Regions from separate parts of the Paracidovorax wautersii genome, predicted to be linked through region 3. Evidence: predicted binding sites of a transcription regulator. Region 3 holds the regulator's gene; each other region holds the start of a gene.
The links. The regulator sigma-54, encoded in region 3, starts transcription at its own class of promoters, with help from an activator protein. The targets are predictions, from matches to a motif close to TGGCANGNAANCTGCTTT.
Positions count from the first base shown of each region.

Region 1 (5,023 bases), 1.5 Mb from region 3:
GACATGGCCACATCTACGGCATAGAAACGCGGGCCGAACTGGTGGACAAGTCGCGCGCACTGGCCGAGCGGCTGGGCTTTGGGCGGATGTCGTTTTTGAACCTGTCGGTGGCAGAGTCCACCGGTGCGTCCGAGCTCCCGGCACAGATCGATGTGGTCACGGCGCTGCACGCCTGCGATACCGCCACCGATGATGCGATCGCCTTCGGGCTGCAGAAGCGGGCGAAGGCCATGGTGTTGGTACCTTGCTGTCAGGCCGAGGTGGCCGCCTGCCTGCGACAGGGAAAGGCGTTGCAACTGGCGCGCACGCCGCTGGCGGAGCTGTGGCGGCACCCGCTGCACACGCGCGAGCTGGGCAGCCAGATCACCAATGTGCTGCGCTGCCTGCATCTGGAGGCCTCTGGCTACCAGGTCACGGTGACCGAACTGGTGGGCTGGGAGCACAGCATGAAGAACGAGCTGATCATCGCCCGCTACACCGGCCAGAAAAAGCGCAGTGCGGCGCAGCGGCTGGAGGCGATCTTGGCGGAGTTCGGCTTGGTGGATTCACTCGCCGGGCGCTTCGGACTGGTTTTGGAGGCAACGCCGGCCACCCACGTCGAGCCTCCTCCGGTCTGAGTGTGGGAGCGCCTGCGCTTTCCCCTAAGGGCTTCTTCAGGTGCCGCTGCGGCTCAGCAGCGCGAGCAAGACGCACACTGCCAGTGCCAGAACCGCCGATATCGCCTGCCAGAACGCCACCGGGTTGCGCTCCGCCAGCGGAGGCGCCACCCGCCGGTGCTGGAAGGTCGGTCCGGGGGACTGCAGGTCGTGGGCCAGCTCGGACACGGCCTGCTGCCTGCGCGCCGGATCGGGGTGGAGTGCTTTCTGCAGCACGCCGTCCAGCCATCCAGGCAGATCCGGTCGATGGTGCCGCAAGGGCACATAACGCAGGCGCCGCAGGTCCGCGGCGCCGCGCAGCTGCGTGGGTTGCAAGCCATAGGGCAGTTGGCCGGTGAGCATTTGATAGCACAGCACCGCGAGCGAGAAGAGGTCCGATCGCTCGTCGCCGCCCCGGTCGAGAAAGTACTCTGGCGCGGTGTATTGCAGCGTTCCCATCAGCGCACGGGCGCGCACCTCTTCACCGGATTCGACCAATCCCGCGACGTGGGTGGACGCCAGATCGATAAGGCGCGCCGTACCGGACGGGTCGATCATGACGTTGGCGGGCCGTAAGTCCTGGTGCAGCATTTCGCGGCGGTGCAGTGCATGCAGTCCTGCCGCGATTTGCAGTGCCAGGGACCGTACGCTGACCAGGTCCGGCCGAGGGTGGTCCACCATCCATTGCGCCAGCGTCTGGCCTTCGATGTATTCCATGGCCACGAACAAATGGGTGCGCGGTCGGTCCGCCACATGGGCCCGAACGACGTGCGGGCTGTCCACGCGACGGGCCACCCATTCGTCAAGCAGAAAGCGGTCGAGGTAGCCGGCGTCATCCCGCCGGTCCACGGCAGGCGTCTTCAACGCGACCTGGATCCCCGTCGCCTCATCGATCGCCAGGTAAACATGGCTGCGCGGGCTCACATGCAACTCGCGCACGATGGCATAGCCCTCGAAAACCGAGCGTGGCGCCAGCGGGCCGGGCAGCCGCATGCCGTCGCGCTGAAGCGAAGCCTGCAAGCCGGCTTCCTGGGGCAGGGTGTCGATGCGCAGCAGTTGCACCGTGATGTCATCCGTGCTGCCGCGGGTTCGGGCGAGGCGCGCGAGCGCCGCGGCCGCCGCATCCAAATCGTCGGCGTGCGCAGCCAGCGCCGCACTGACGGCCTCGGCATCCAGAAAGGCATGGGCGCCATCGGTCGCCAGCAGATAGACCTCGCCGGCCTCTGCTTCCCAGGCCGCGTAGTCGATCTCCAAATGTGCCGCCACACCCAGGGCGCGGGCGAGGTAGGACTCGCTGGAGGACACCTGCACCCGGTGGTCCTCGGTCAGCTGTTCCAGCGCACGCGTGTGCACCCGGAAGACGCGCCCATCGCCCACATGCAGCAGATGCAGCTGCCGCCCCTTGAGCAGCAGGGCGCTGAATGTGCAGACGTAGCCGCAGTCCTTGTTGAACCGTGCGTCGCCGCGCTGGTTCTGCGCATGCAGCCAGGAGTTGGTGGCCTGCAGCACGCGCTGCGCGGCCCGCCGCACGGACCACGCCTCGGAGGTGGCGAAATAGTCGTCGAGAAAGCTGCGCACCGCGGCCGCGCTGGCCACCTGGCTCACCGGGCTGGAGCCGATGCCGTCGGCCATCGCCACCGCCAGCCCTTTGCTGGTGCGCAGATAGCCATCGGGTACGCGCGCGCCATGGAAGTCCTGGTTGGTGCCGCCTTCCTTGCCGAGGGAGCATTGCCCCAGAGAAACCTGCGGAAGGGGGGCATTCATAGGAGCGGCAGGCAGCGGCGCGGGCCGGCGGGGCTGCTGATCAGCGGACGGGCCGCTTCGGCGCCGTCTTGTAGTGCGTGGAGTACAGCGTCGCGCCCACGAAGGTCAGGCCACCGACCAGGTTGCCCAGCACCGTGGGGATTTCGTTCCAGATGATGTAGTCCATCAGGGTGAATTGCCCGCCCAGCATCAGGCCGGTGGGGAACAGGAACATGTTCACGATCGAATGCTCGAAACCCATGTAGAAGAACACGGTGATGGGCATCCACATGCCGATGGTCTTGCCCGACACGCTGGTGGACATCATGGCGGCCACCACGCCCGTGGACACCATCCAGTTACACATCACGGCGCGCACGAAGAGCGTGAGCATGCCGGAGGCGCCGTGGGCCGAGTAGCCCAGCGTACGGCCTTCACCGATGTGACCCAGTTTCTGCCCGATGGCGTTGGGGGCCTCGCTGAAGCCGAAGGTGAAGATGATGGCCATGAACACGGCCACGGTCAGCGCACCGGCGAAGTTGCCGCAGAACACCAGGCCCCAATTGCGCAGCACGCCCTTCCAGGTGGCGCCCGGCCGCTTGTCGATCACCGCCAGCGGCGCCAGCGTGAACACCCCGGTCAGCAGGTCGAAGCCCAGCAGGTACAGCATGACGAAACCAACCGGGAACAGCAGGGCACCCAGCAGCGGGTTGCCCGTGTTGACGGTGACGCTCACGGCGAACGCCGCGGCCAGGGAAAGGATGGCCCCCGCCATGTAGGAGCGGATCAGCGTGTCGCGGGTGGACATGAGCAGCTTGGATTCGCCGGCATCGACCATCTTGGTGACGAATTCGGCGGGTGCGAGATAGGCCATGGGGCACTCCTTGGGAGCCTGCCTTGGCAGCTCCCGAAAATGAGAACGACGAAAACAAAAAAGCGTCCACCGGCGCAACCCGCAGGGGTTGCAGCGCAGTTGGACGCCTTTATCCAGGAGAGGGGAGACCAGAATTCGGTCAGGGCCCTGGCGGACCCGTGCTCCTGCCGCCTTTAGCCGGAGCTGCAATCACCTTGCAGATTCCATGCCACGCGCTCCGCGGTGGTGCATGAGCTCGGGCAGCCGACAAGGCACGGAAACGGGGCGGCGGGCCCGCAGGTGGTGCGTGGCTGCACTGCGTTGGATCAGGAGGCGGAGCGCGGAGGCTGCGCGGCGGCCAAATGCGCAAAGGCGAGATCGGGCAGCGCGAGCGTGGCTTCCGCCACCTCCAGCAGCCGCCGGTTCTGGTCCATGGACGTCTTCTGCAGCGCCCGGAACGCGGCTTCTTCGGTCATGCCCAGCCGGGACATTAAGGCGCCTTTGGCCCGTTCGATCACCCGGCGTTCGTTGAGCGTGCGGCGCACGGATTCCAGCTCGGCTTCGGTGCGTGCCAACTGGGCAGCCTGCGACTGCAGCAGCTCCAGCAGCGAAGTCGCGCCGGCCGTGTCGGAACCCGCTGCGGCAGTGCCGGCCGCGACGGCGAGCGTGGGTGCGCCATGGGAGGCCTGGGCGCTGCCGAAGAATCGCTCCACCGCATGCATGTGCGGCGGCGGGTTGTCGTGCAGTCCGCGCAGTAACCCCTCCGAGTCCTGCAGGGCTTGCTGCGCCTGCTGGATATGGGCCGCGCACTCCGCGCGGAGCCGGGCGACCAGTTCGGCCTCGTATTCGCCCAGCGCGGCGATGCGCTCGCTGGTCACGGTGAACCAGTCATCGCTGAGCGCGCTGTCGATGGGCGCGCCTGCCCGGGCCGTGAACAGCACACGGCGCAGGCGCTCCAGCCGCGCGGTGCCGGGGGCCAACTGCAGGCGGTCCCACTGCTCGCGCAGCGCGGTGTCGGAAAAGTCGGCGAACACCTTCAGGCCCCGTTCCTGCGCCTCGATGAGGTGCACGACGCGTTCCTGCTGCACGGCATCGCTGGCGCCCGAGGCGAACAGCTGCGCCCCCACGGCGCGTTCCTGACCAGCGGCTTCCTTGCTCTGCACCAGGTGCAGCAGCGATACCAGCATCCGGGACGCGCTGGGCAGCAGGGCGGCATCGGCCACATGCGAGATCAGCTCCACCATGCCGGCGATCAGCCGGCTGAGAGCCGTGACCGCATCGTGGGCGCTGCTCTGGCGGCGCTCGAAGCGCTCGCGCAAACCGTCGAGCGCGTCCAGTCCGATCCAGGTCAGTGCCATCAGCGACAGCATGTTGGCCGTGCTGCCCTGAGGTGCCTGGGCCTGCGCGGTGAAGGCCGCTTGCAGGCGTTGCCCTGCCGCGCGGGACTGTGCCACTGCGCCTTCGCGCACCTGCGCAAAGCGCTGCCCTTCGGAGGCCAGGTAGATGCTGGTGGCGCCTCGCTCATGCTGCAGCGCATGGATGCACTGGCGGATGGCGTCCACGCATTCGATGCGATCTGCCAGCTGGCGTGCGGCGTCGATCTCCCGCTGTTTGGCCTGCAGCACCAACCGTGCAGCAGAAGGCGAGGTGGAGGAGCGGGCGGCAGGCATGGTGTTGGCGGAACGGCGGCGAGGCCATCCAGTGTAAGGAGTCCGAGCGCCCTTACAGGGCCTACGCCATGCGCCCCTGCAATGCGTTCAGGTGCACGCGACGTAGACGCGGCCTTCTTCCA
Region 1 is NZ_JAVIZX010000001.1:2,386,218-2,391,240, forward strand. It holds gene QE399_RS10790 (class I SAM-dependent methyltransferase) at 1-617, shown strand, start outside; gene QE399_RS10795 (bifunctional protein-serine/threonine kinase/phosphatase) at 654-2,399, opposite strand; gene QE399_RS10800 (formate/nitrite transporter family protein) at 2,440-3,252, opposite strand; gene QE399_RS10805 (nitrate- and nitrite sensing domain-containing protein) at 3,558-4,901, opposite strand; gene nirD (nitrite reductase small subunit NirD) at 4,989-5,023, opposite strand, start outside.
Region 1: the regulator sigma-54 is predicted to act here: its motif matches at 3,446-3,463, upstream of QE399_RS10800 (formate/nitrite transporter family protein).

Region 2 (5,023 bases), 2.6 Mb from region 3:
AGGAGGACGGCCGCCCCGGCGTCGCGCGCCGCAATAAGCTGTTGCTGCACGAAGGTGACGGCGCCGATGTCCAGGCCCCAGGTGGGCTGGTGGGCGACGATGAGGTCCGGAGCCGCAGCACCCCCCGCCGCGGAGCCGGTCCCGGGCGGCATCAGCGCGCGGCCCAGGATCAGCTTCTGCATGTTGCCGCCGGACAGCGACCGCGCCGGGCTGTCCAGCCCGCCGCCGCGCACATCGAAGGTTTCCGCGATGTGCCGCGCATGGGCACGGGCTGCGCCGCGCTTGATCCAGAAGCCGGAAAACCAGGGGTGCGAAAACCAGCGGCTCGACAGGCGCTCGGACACCGCGTTCTCCCACACGGGCAGGTCGCCCACCACCCCTACGGCATGCCGGTCTTCGGGAATGCGCGCCACGCCCCGGGCCACCAGGGCCTGGGGGCGGGCGATGAGCGGCTGGCCGCGCAATGTGGCCCGGCCCGAGGACGGCGTGCGAACGCCGCAGAGCACGTCGGCCAGCGCCACCTGGCCGTTGCCAGAGACACCGGCGATCGCCACGATCTCGCCAGCGTGCAAGGCCAGGTCCACGCCGTGCAAGGCGTCGCGGGCGTTGCCGCCGCCAGCGCCGCGCGCGGTTGCGGGCGGCTGGGTGCTCACGCGCTCCAGCACGCAGACGGGCGCACCAACGGCGCCTGCAGGGCGGCGCTGCGCGGCCTCGACGGCATGGCCCACCATCCACTGCGCCAGCTGCGCCTGGGTGGTGCCCGCGGCCGGCGCCTCGGCCACGAGCCGGCCCTGGCGCAGCACGGCCACGCGATGCGACACGCGCAGCACCTCGCCCAGCTTGTGGCTGATGAAGATGATCGACAGGCCCTCGGCCACCATGTGCGAGAGCGTGGCGAAGAGGGCTTCGCTCTCCTGCGGCGTAAGCACGGCCGTGGGTTCGTCCAGGATGAGGATGCGGGCGCCGCGGTACAGCGCCTTGAGGATCTCCACGCGCTGGCGCTCGCCCACGGAAAGATCGCCGACGCGCGCCTCCGGCGCCACCGGCAGGCCAAAGCGCTGAGACACGGCCAGCAGCCGGTCGCGTGCCGCGCCGCGGCGCGAGAACGGCTGCCACAGCGGTTCGCTGCCCAGCAGCACGTTGTCGAGCACGCTCAGGTTGTCCGCCAGCGTGAAGTGCTGGTGCACCATGCCGATGCCCGCCGCCAGCGCCGCGCGGGGCTGGCCCGGCGGCAGCGGCTGGCCGAACGCCTCGATGTGGCCCGCGTCCGCCACGTAGTGGCCGAAGAGGATGGACATCAGCGTGGACTTGCCCGCGCCGTTCTCGCCCAGCAAGGCCAGCACCTCGCCGCGTGCCAGCGTGAGCGATATGCCGTCGTTGGCCACCAGCGCGCCGAAGCGTTTGGTGATGCCTTCCAGGCGGAGGACGGGCTCGTTCATGCGGTGGCGGCGGAGTTCAGGGAGCGGCAGAACTGCGCGATGGCCTGCGCGCAGCGCTCGGGTGCGGCCTGCAGCAGGCCGTGGGGGCCGGGCAGGTCGAGGGTCTGCAGTCCCGGCTGGGCCCGCGCCATGGCCTGCGCGGCCGAGCGGGGAACCAGCCGGTCGTCCCGCGCCGTCAAGGCCAGCATGGGCAGTTGGACGGCGCTCAACTGGTCCATCACGTCGACCCGCGCGACGGCCCGCATCCGCTGCGCCAGCACCTGCGGTGCGACCTGGCGCAAGGCCTGGTCCAGCCGTTGCCGCAGCGGCCGGGTGGCATAGGCGCCGAGCAGGGCCGTGCCGAGGAGGCCGGCGGCCCAGGAGCGCGTGGCGAGCCAGGCCATGGCAGGGGCCGCAGGCGCGTGCAATGCCGTCAGCAGGGCGCTGGGACTGCGCGCGAACGTGCAGCACAGGATCAAGCCTTGCAGCTGCGGCGGGGGATCGACCGCTATGGCAATCGTCAGGGGGCCGGAGAACGATTCGCCGAGCAGGACGAACGGCTCCTGGGGCAGGCGAGGGCGGAGCCAGCGTTCGAGCTGCGCGTAATCGAGAGGCTCGTCCACTGGATAGCGCATGCGGTGCACGGTAACGGCCTGGCCCAGCGCATGCTCCAGGGGAGCGAACAACTCGCCCGTTCCATCCATCCCCGGAAGCAGCACCAGATGCAAGGCCGTCACATCACTTGGCCGTGGACTTGGGCTGGCTGTCGTCCACCTTCACGGTGAACTGGCCGGACAGGATTGCGGCCTCCTTGGCCTTGACCTTGGCGACGATGCCGGCCGGCACCTTCTTCTCGAACGTGCCCAGGGCGCTGAGGGACGAGCCCTTGTGTTTCATCATCGAGTACGGGCCGTAGTCCTCGGCCGCGAACTTGCCCGCCTTCACGAGCCCGATGGCGCGGTCCACGCTGGGTTCCATATGCCACAGGGCCGAGGCGATCACGGTGTCGGGGTACTGGGGCTGGGTGTCGATCACGTTGCCGATGGCCAGCTTGCCCTTTTCCTTGGCCGCGTCGCTCACGCCGAAGCGCTCGGCATACAGCACGTCCGCGCCCTTGTCGATCATGGCGAAGGTGGCTTCCTTGGCCTTGGGCGGGTCGAACCAGCTGTTGATGAAGGTGATGGTGAACTCCACCTTAGGGTTCACTTCCTTGGCGCCCGCCATGAAGGCGTGCATCAGGCGGTTCACTTCGGGGATGGGAAAGCCGCCGACCATGCCGATCTTGTTCGTCTTGGTCATGCCGCCGGCGATCATGCCGGTCAGGTAGGCGGGCTCCTGGATGTAGTTGTCGAAGACGCTGAAGTTGGGGGCCTGTGGCTTGCCCGAGGAACCCATGACGAAGGCGGTCTTGGGGAAGTCCTTGGCCACCTTGCGGGCGGCCGACTCCACGCCGAACACCTCGCCGAAGATGAGCTGGTTACCGCCGTTGGCGTACTCGCGCATCACGCGCTCGTAGTCGGCGTTGGCCACGTTCTCGCTGCTCTTGTACTCGATGTCACCCCGCGCTTCCGCAGCCTTGAGCGCCTTGTGGATGCGGCTCACCCACTGCTGCTCGTAGGGCACCGTGTAGATGCCGGCCACCTTCAGCTTGGCCTGCGCCCGGGCGAGCGTGGGCGCCAGGCCCAGCGTGGCGGAGATGGCGAGCGAGGTGCAGAGCAGGCGGCCGGTGAAGATGCGGCGAGAGGTCATGGACGGTCCTTGGCGGCAGGGTGGAGAAATCAGGTCCAGGCCTTGCATGCAAGATGCGCGCCAGTGGCCTGCTCGGAGAAGGGTGGGCGCGAGCCCTGCGAAACCACCCGGGCGGGGCAGCGCATCGACGGCAGCGCGGAGGGTGCGTGACGATGTGCCATGCGCGCCAGGCCGTGTCCGTGGTGCCGCCTTTTTCTTTCCTCTTACTTGGTGCCGAAGATGCGGTCGCCCGCGTCGCCCAGGCCCGGCAGGATGTAGCCGTGGTCGTTCAGCTCGCGGTCGATGGCCGCGGTGTAGATCGGCACGTCGGGGTGGGCCTTCTGCAGCGTGGCCACGCCTTCGGGGGCCGCCAGCAGGCACACGAACTTGATCGAGCGCGGCTTGAGCTGCTTGAGCCGTGCCACGGCGGCGGCGGCGGAGTTGCCGGTGGCCAGCATCGGATCGACCACGATGATGTCGCGCTCTTCCATCTCGGACGGCATCTTGAAGTAGTACTCGACGGGCTGCAGCGTCTCGGGGTCGCGGTACAGGCCGATATGGCCGATGCGGGCGCCCGGGATCACGTTCAGCATGCCGTCCAGGAAGCCGTTGCCGGCGCGCAGGATGGACACCAGCACCTGCTTCTTGCCGTCGATGACCTTGCCGGTCATGGTTTCCAGCGGGGTTTCGACCTCGATGTCCTGCAGCGGCATGTCGCGCGTGATCTCATAGGCCATCAGGGTGCTCAGCTCGCCCAGCAGGCGGCGGAAGCTGTTGGTGCTGGCGTCCTTGCGGCGCATCAGGGTCAGCTTGTGCTGCACCAGGGGATGGTCGATGACGTGGACGTTGCTCATGGGCGAAGGCCTCTTCTTGGGAAATGAATGGGAAAGGGGAAATCCGGACCCCCGATTTTGCCCGCAGCGCGGGGCGCGGTGCCCCGCTATTCGCCCAGGAAGCGGGCGTAGCGCGCCAGATCGACGTTGCCGCCGCTGATGACGATGCCCACGCGCTTGCCGTGCAGCTCCGCGCCGCCGTGCTGCGCACCGGCAAAGGCCAGAGCTCCGGTCGGCTCCACCACGATCTTCATGCGCTCGGCAAAGAAGCGCAGCGCGTCCACCAGCTGTTCGTCGGTCACGGTGAGGATGTCGGCCACGTCGCGCTGGATGATGGGAAAGGTGAGCTCCCCCAGCGAGGGCGTCTGCGCGCCATCGGCGATGGTGCGCGGCGTCTCGATGCGCACGATGTGCCCGGCCCGCAGGGACTGCTGCGCGTCGTTGCCGGCCTGCGGCTCCACGCCGATCACCTGGCAGCCGGGCGCCAGCGCCTTGGCGGCCAGCAGGCAGCCCGACAGCAGGCCGCCGCCGCCCAGGCAGACGAAGAGGTAGTCGAGGTCAGGCACCTCCTCAAACAGTTCCTTCGCCACCGTGCCCTGGCCGGCGATGACGTGCGGGTGGTCGAACGGCGGCACCAGCGTCATGCCGCGCTCGGTCGCCAGGCGGCGGCTGATGGCCTCGCGGTCTTCGGTGAAGCGGTTGTAGGTCACCACCTGGGCGCCGTACTCGCGCGTGGCGGCCATCTTGGCGGCCGGCGCGTCCTCGGGCATGACGATCACGGCCGGCATGTCCAGCAGCCGGGCCGACAGGGCGATGGCCTGGGCGTGGTTGCCGGAGGAGAAGGCGAGCACGCCGCGCTCGCGCTGCGCATCCGAGAACTGCGACAGCGCGTTGTAGGCGCCGCGGAACTTGAAGGCGCCCATGCGCTGCAGGTTCTCGCACTTGAAGAACAGCTGCGCGCCCACCCGGGCATCCGCCGTGCTGGAACGCAGCACCGGCGTGCGGTGCGCCACGCCGTCGAGACGCCGGGCCGCTGCGGCGACG
Region 2 is NZ_JAVIZX010000001.1:3,510,587-3,515,609, forward strand. It holds gene QE399_RS15830 (ABC transporter ATP-binding protein) at 1-1,439, opposite strand, end outside; gene QE399_RS15835 (alpha/beta fold hydrolase) at 1,436-2,155, opposite strand; gene QE399_RS15840 (BMP family protein) at 2,157-3,167, opposite strand; gene upp (uracil phosphoribosyltransferase) at 3,371-4,000, opposite strand; gene QE399_RS15850 (threo-3-hydroxy-L-aspartate ammonia-lyase) at 4,087-5,023, opposite strand, start outside.
Region 2: the regulator sigma-54 is predicted to act here: its motif matches at 3,213-3,230, upstream of QE399_RS15840 (BMP family protein).

Region 3 (5,023 bases):
CCAGCACCGAGATCGCCAGCGGCAACCAGGACCTGTCCGGGCGCACCGAGCAGCAGGCCAGCTCGCTGGAAGAAACCGCCGCCGCCATGGAGCAGCTGACGGCCACGGTGCAGCAGAACGCCGAGAACGCACGCCAAGCCAACCAGCTGGCCACGGGCGCTTCCGACATCGCCACGCACGGCGGCACGGTAGTCGGCCAGGTGGTGCAGACCATGGGCGGCATCGAGACCTCGTCGCGCAAGATCGCGGACATCATCGGCGTCATCGACGGCATCGCCTTCCAGACCAACATCCTGGCGTTGAACGCGGCGGTGGAAGCAGCCCGCGCAGGCGAGCAGGGCCGGGGCTTCGCCGTGGTGGCGAGCGAAGTGCGCACGCTGGCCCAGCGCAGCGCCACCGCCGCCAAGGAGATCAAGGCGCTGATCGACGCATCGGTGCAGCAGGTGAACGCCGGCAGCCGCCTGGTGCAGGACGCGGGAGCCACCATGGAGAAGGTGGTGGACAGCGTGCGGCAGGTGACCACCATCGTGGCCGAGATCAGCAACGCCAGCCAGGAGCAGAGCACCGGCATCGCCGAGATCGGCGGCGCGGTGACGCAGATGGACCAGGCCACACAGCAGAACGCCGCGCTGGTGGAGCAGGCCACCGCCGCCGCCCAGTCGCTGCAGCAGCAGGCCGCGCACCTGGCGGAAGTCGTCGCCGGCTTCAAGCTGGAGGCCCACGGGGCGGCAGCGGTGCGGCCGGCACAGGGCGCCACCGGCAGCGAACTGCGCGCCCTGCGCTGAAACCGCGGCATCGCCACGACCGGGCGGCGGCAGGCGGCGGGTGCCGCGGCTGCAAGCCCAGCGCCACCGGAGCGGCCGGTGCGATCCGGGGCTGGTGCACACAGGCCGGCCTGCGAGCCGCGGTGGTGCTCTTGTCCGCGCCGCGGCGCCGGTGCTGCCCACGCCGGTGGATTAGAATGAAAACAGGCCTTAGCCCTTACACAGCAAGCGCATATTGCTATTATTAATATAGCACTTTTCAAAAAATCACTCCCGCCGATGCCACGCCGTGTACAGCGCCCCCACACGGCCGCACTTCCCCCACGCTCCCGTACGCTCAATTCCATGGACAAAGACCAACGCTTCACCCAGGCCGCCGCTGAACTCGGCTATTCCTTCGATGGCGAGATCAAGATCGGCGGCCACTACGTGCCGCTGGTGCGCGACGGGAACACCGTGTACCTGAGCGGGCAGATCCCCCGCGTGGGCGATGTGGTGGTGGTGCAGGGGCGCGCGGGCGACACTGTCTCCCTGCCGCAGGCCCAGCACGCCGCGCGGGTCTGCGTGATGCGCGCGCTGGCGCTGCTGCAGCGGAGCCTGGGCAGCCTGGAGCAGGTACGCACGTTGCTGCGCATCACCGTGTATGTGCAGTGCACGGCCGACTTTACGCAGCAAAGCGAGGTGGCCGACGGCGCATCGGACCTGCTGTTTTCCATCCTGGGCGAGGCCGGCGCGCACACCCGCACCTCGGTGGGCGTGCAGCAGTTGCCCAAGAACGCGACGGTGGAAGTCGATCTGGTCGCCTCCGTGCACGGCCCGGCCTGAGCGCACACTGTGGCTGCCGCCAAGCAGGGCAGGCAGCCGGCCAGCGCCGCACGATCCGAACCCGATCTTCGGACGGGCGTGGGGCCAGTGCTACGTCGGCCATTCCAGCGCATTCGGAAGGCGCCAACGCCCGCCGCGCCGAAGCGCTGCCGTGCAGATCGCGGCGCCGTCCGACACGCGCGGCCCCCTGGCCGGCGCCCCGGCCCGCGCCGGGCGAGAGAAGATCTGCGCATGACCTCGCACACCGCCTCCCCCTCCTGCGCCCGTCCGGCGTCTCCCGGCTCCGCTTTGCCGCCTGCGCAGCCCCGCGGGCGGCAATGGCTGGCACTGGCCGGCTGGCTGGCGCTGGCCTTCGCCACCGCAGCCATCGGCAGCGTGGCCTCGGTGCAGGCACCGCAGTTCTATGGCCAGCTCGTGCAGCCGGAATGGGCGCCCCCGCCCTCCGTCTTCGGCCCGGTGTGGACGGTGCTGTTCGCCCTGATGGGCATCGCCGCCTGGCTGGTCTGGCGCACGCCGCAAGGCGCCGCACGGCGGCAGGCGCTGGCGCTCTTCTGCGGGCAGTTGGTACTCAATGCGCTGTGGAGCTGGCTGTTCTTCCAATGGCAGCTGGGCGCCTGGGCGCTGGCCGACATTGCCGCGCTGTGGCTGGGGGTGGCCGCCACGCTGGCGGCCTTCTGGCGCCTGCGGCCGCTGGCCGGCGCACTGCTGGTGCCCTATCTGGCCTGGATCAGCTTTGCCGCCGCCCTGAACTTCACGCTGTGGCGTCTGAACCCGCAGGTACTGGGCTGACCTGGGAAGTGCCACGCGCGCCGACGGCGCGCAGGCTCAGAGCGCCTTGCGCAGGTTGGCCGGCGCGATCTTGAGCGCCTCGCGGTACTTGGCCACGGTGCGGCGGGCGCACTCGATGCCCTGCTCTTTCAGCATCTCCGCGATCTGGCTGTCCGACAGCGGTTTGTTCGGGTTCTCGGCCGAGACGAACTGCTTGATGAGCGCCCGCACCGCCGTGCTGGAGGCATTGCCGCCCGTCTCCGTGCCCAGCCCCGAGCCGAAGAAGTACTTCAGCTCATAGGTGCCCTGCGGCGTGGCCATGTACTTGGCCGTGGTCACGCGGCTGATGGTGGATTCGTGCAGGCCCAGTTCGTCGGCGATGTCGCGCAGCACCAGCGGGCGCATGGCCAGTTCGCCATGGACGAAGAAATTCTTCTGCCGGTCCACGATGGCGCGCGACACACGCAGGATGGTGTCGAAGCGCTGCTGGATGTTCTTGATGAACCAGCGCGCCTCCTGCAGCCGCTGCTGCAGCGCCTGGTGGCCCTCGCCACCGCGGTTGCCGCGCAGCGCGCCGGCGTAGATGTCGTGCACGCGCAGGCGCGGCATCACATCCGGGTTGAGCTGCACGCTGAAGTTCTGCTGCGCGCCGCGCCCCGTCTTCTTGACGATCACGTCGGGCACGATGATGTTGCGCTCCACGTCCGTGAAGCGCCGGCCGGGCCGCGGCTCCAGCCGCGCGATGAGGGCCATGGCGCTGCGTGTGCGCTCCTCGCCGGCGCCGCAGGCCTGCGTCAGCCGCCGCACGTCGCGGCGGGCGAGCATGTCCAGCGGCTGGCGGCAGATGGCCAGGGCCGCCTGCAGCACCTCGGGGTCGCCTTCCTCGTCGTGCTGCAGCGCCTTGAGCTGCAACGTCAGGCACTCGGCCAGGCCGCGGGCGCCCACGCCCGTCGGCTCCAGGCTCTGCAGCAGGCGCAGGGCCACGGTGAAGCGGTGCACCAGCTCCTCGACCTGCTCGGGATCTTCCTCGCCGGCCAGGCTCACGGCCAGGGACTCCAGCGGCTCGTCCAGGTAGCCGTCGTCGTTGAGCGATTCGATCAAAAAGCGCAGCGCCGCCGTGTCCACCTCGGACAGCCGCAGGGACAGGGCCTGACGGTGCAGGAATTCGGTGAGCGACAGGTGGCTGCGCGCCAGCTCGGTGGCATCGGCCTCATCGCCCTCGTCGCCGCCGTTGCGGTTGCGCGCGGGGGCGTCGCCGCCCCACTCGCTGTCGTCGGGCGCCATGTCCACCGTGCCATCGCCTTCCCAGTCGGGCGTGTCGGTCGCAGCGTCGGCGGTGGCCGGGGTATCGGTATCGGATGAGGCTTCTGCAGCCGTGGTGCTTGCGCTGGATGTTCCTGAATACAGAGCATCTTCAGCGTGTCGGTCGTCTTCCTGTACGGGTGCATCGGCCTGCGCCAGGCCGAAGTCCTCGCGCGGCGCCTCTTCGGCCGTGCGCTCCAGGAACGGGTTGTCGTCGAGCATCTGCTCGACCTCCTGCGACAGCTCCAGCGTCGACAGCTGCAGCAGGCGGATGGATTGCTGCAGTTGCGGCGTGAGCGCCAGGTGTTGCGAGACGCGGAGGGAAAGGCCCTGCTTCATCGCATCAACCGGCGCACGCCGCGGCCGGGCCCATGGGGCGCCGCGTCCGGCACGAAGGGACGGATGGCAGGCAGCCCATGCTCACATCCGGAAGTGTTCGCCCAGGTAGACGCGGCGTACCTCGGGGTTGTCGACGATCTCGGCAGGCGTGCCCTGGGCCAGCACGCGGCCATCGCTGATGATGAAGGCGTGGTCGCAGATGCCCAGCGTCTCGCGCACGTTGTGGTCGGTGATGAGCACGCCGATGCCGCGCTCCTTCAGGAAGCCGATGATGCGCTGGATCTCGATCACGGCGATCGGATCGATGCCGGCGAAGGGCTCGTCGAGCAGGATGAAGCGCGGCTGCGTGGCCAGCGCACGGGCGATTTCCACGCGCCGCCGTTCACCGCCCGACAGGGCCAGCGCGGGCGACTGGCGCAGATGCTCCACGCGCAGCTCCTGCAGCAGGGCCGTCAGGCGCTCCTCGATCACGGCGCGCGTGAGCGGCTTGCCGTGCTCGTCCTTCTGCAGCTCCAGCACGGCGCGCACGTTCTCTTCCACATTGAGCTTGCGGAAGATGGAGGCCTCCTGCGGCAGGTACGACAGGCCCAGGCGCGAACGGCGGTGGATGGGCATGTCGGCCACCGACTGGCCGTCGATGCGGATGTCGCCGCCATCGCAGCGCACCAGTCCCACGATCATGTAGAACGACGTGGTCTTGCCGGCGCCGTTCGGGCCGAGCAGGCCCACGACCTCGCCCTTCTGAACCAGCATGGACACGTCCTTGACGACCTTGCGGCTGCCGTAGGACTTCTCGAGGTGCATCACCTCCAGGCGGCTTTCGCCCGTCGCCCTGGAGGCGGAGGGTGTGGAATTCGAATCGCTCACTTCGCGCCGTCGTTCAGTTGGGGGCTGGACCGCAGGGCCGGTGCCGGGGTGGCGGGCGCGTTGGCCGGCGCGGCACCCGACGCGGGCTCCTTGGGCGCCAGCACGGCACGCACGCGGCCGCCCGGCGTACCCGATGCCGTGCCGGCGGGCGCCGTGCG
Region 3 is NZ_JAVIZX010000001.1:932,538-937,560, forward strand. It holds gene QE399_RS04285 (methyl-accepting chemotaxis protein) at 1-785, shown strand, start outside; gene QE399_RS04290 (RidA family protein) at 1,110-1,589, shown strand; gene QE399_RS04295 (TspO/MBR family protein) at 1,821-2,378, shown strand; gene QE399_RS04300 (RNA polymerase factor sigma-54) at 2,415-3,998, opposite strand; gene lptB (LPS export ABC transporter ATP-binding protein) at 4,080-4,802, opposite strand; gene lptA (lipopolysaccharide transport periplasmic protein LptA) at 4,862-5,023, opposite strand, start outside.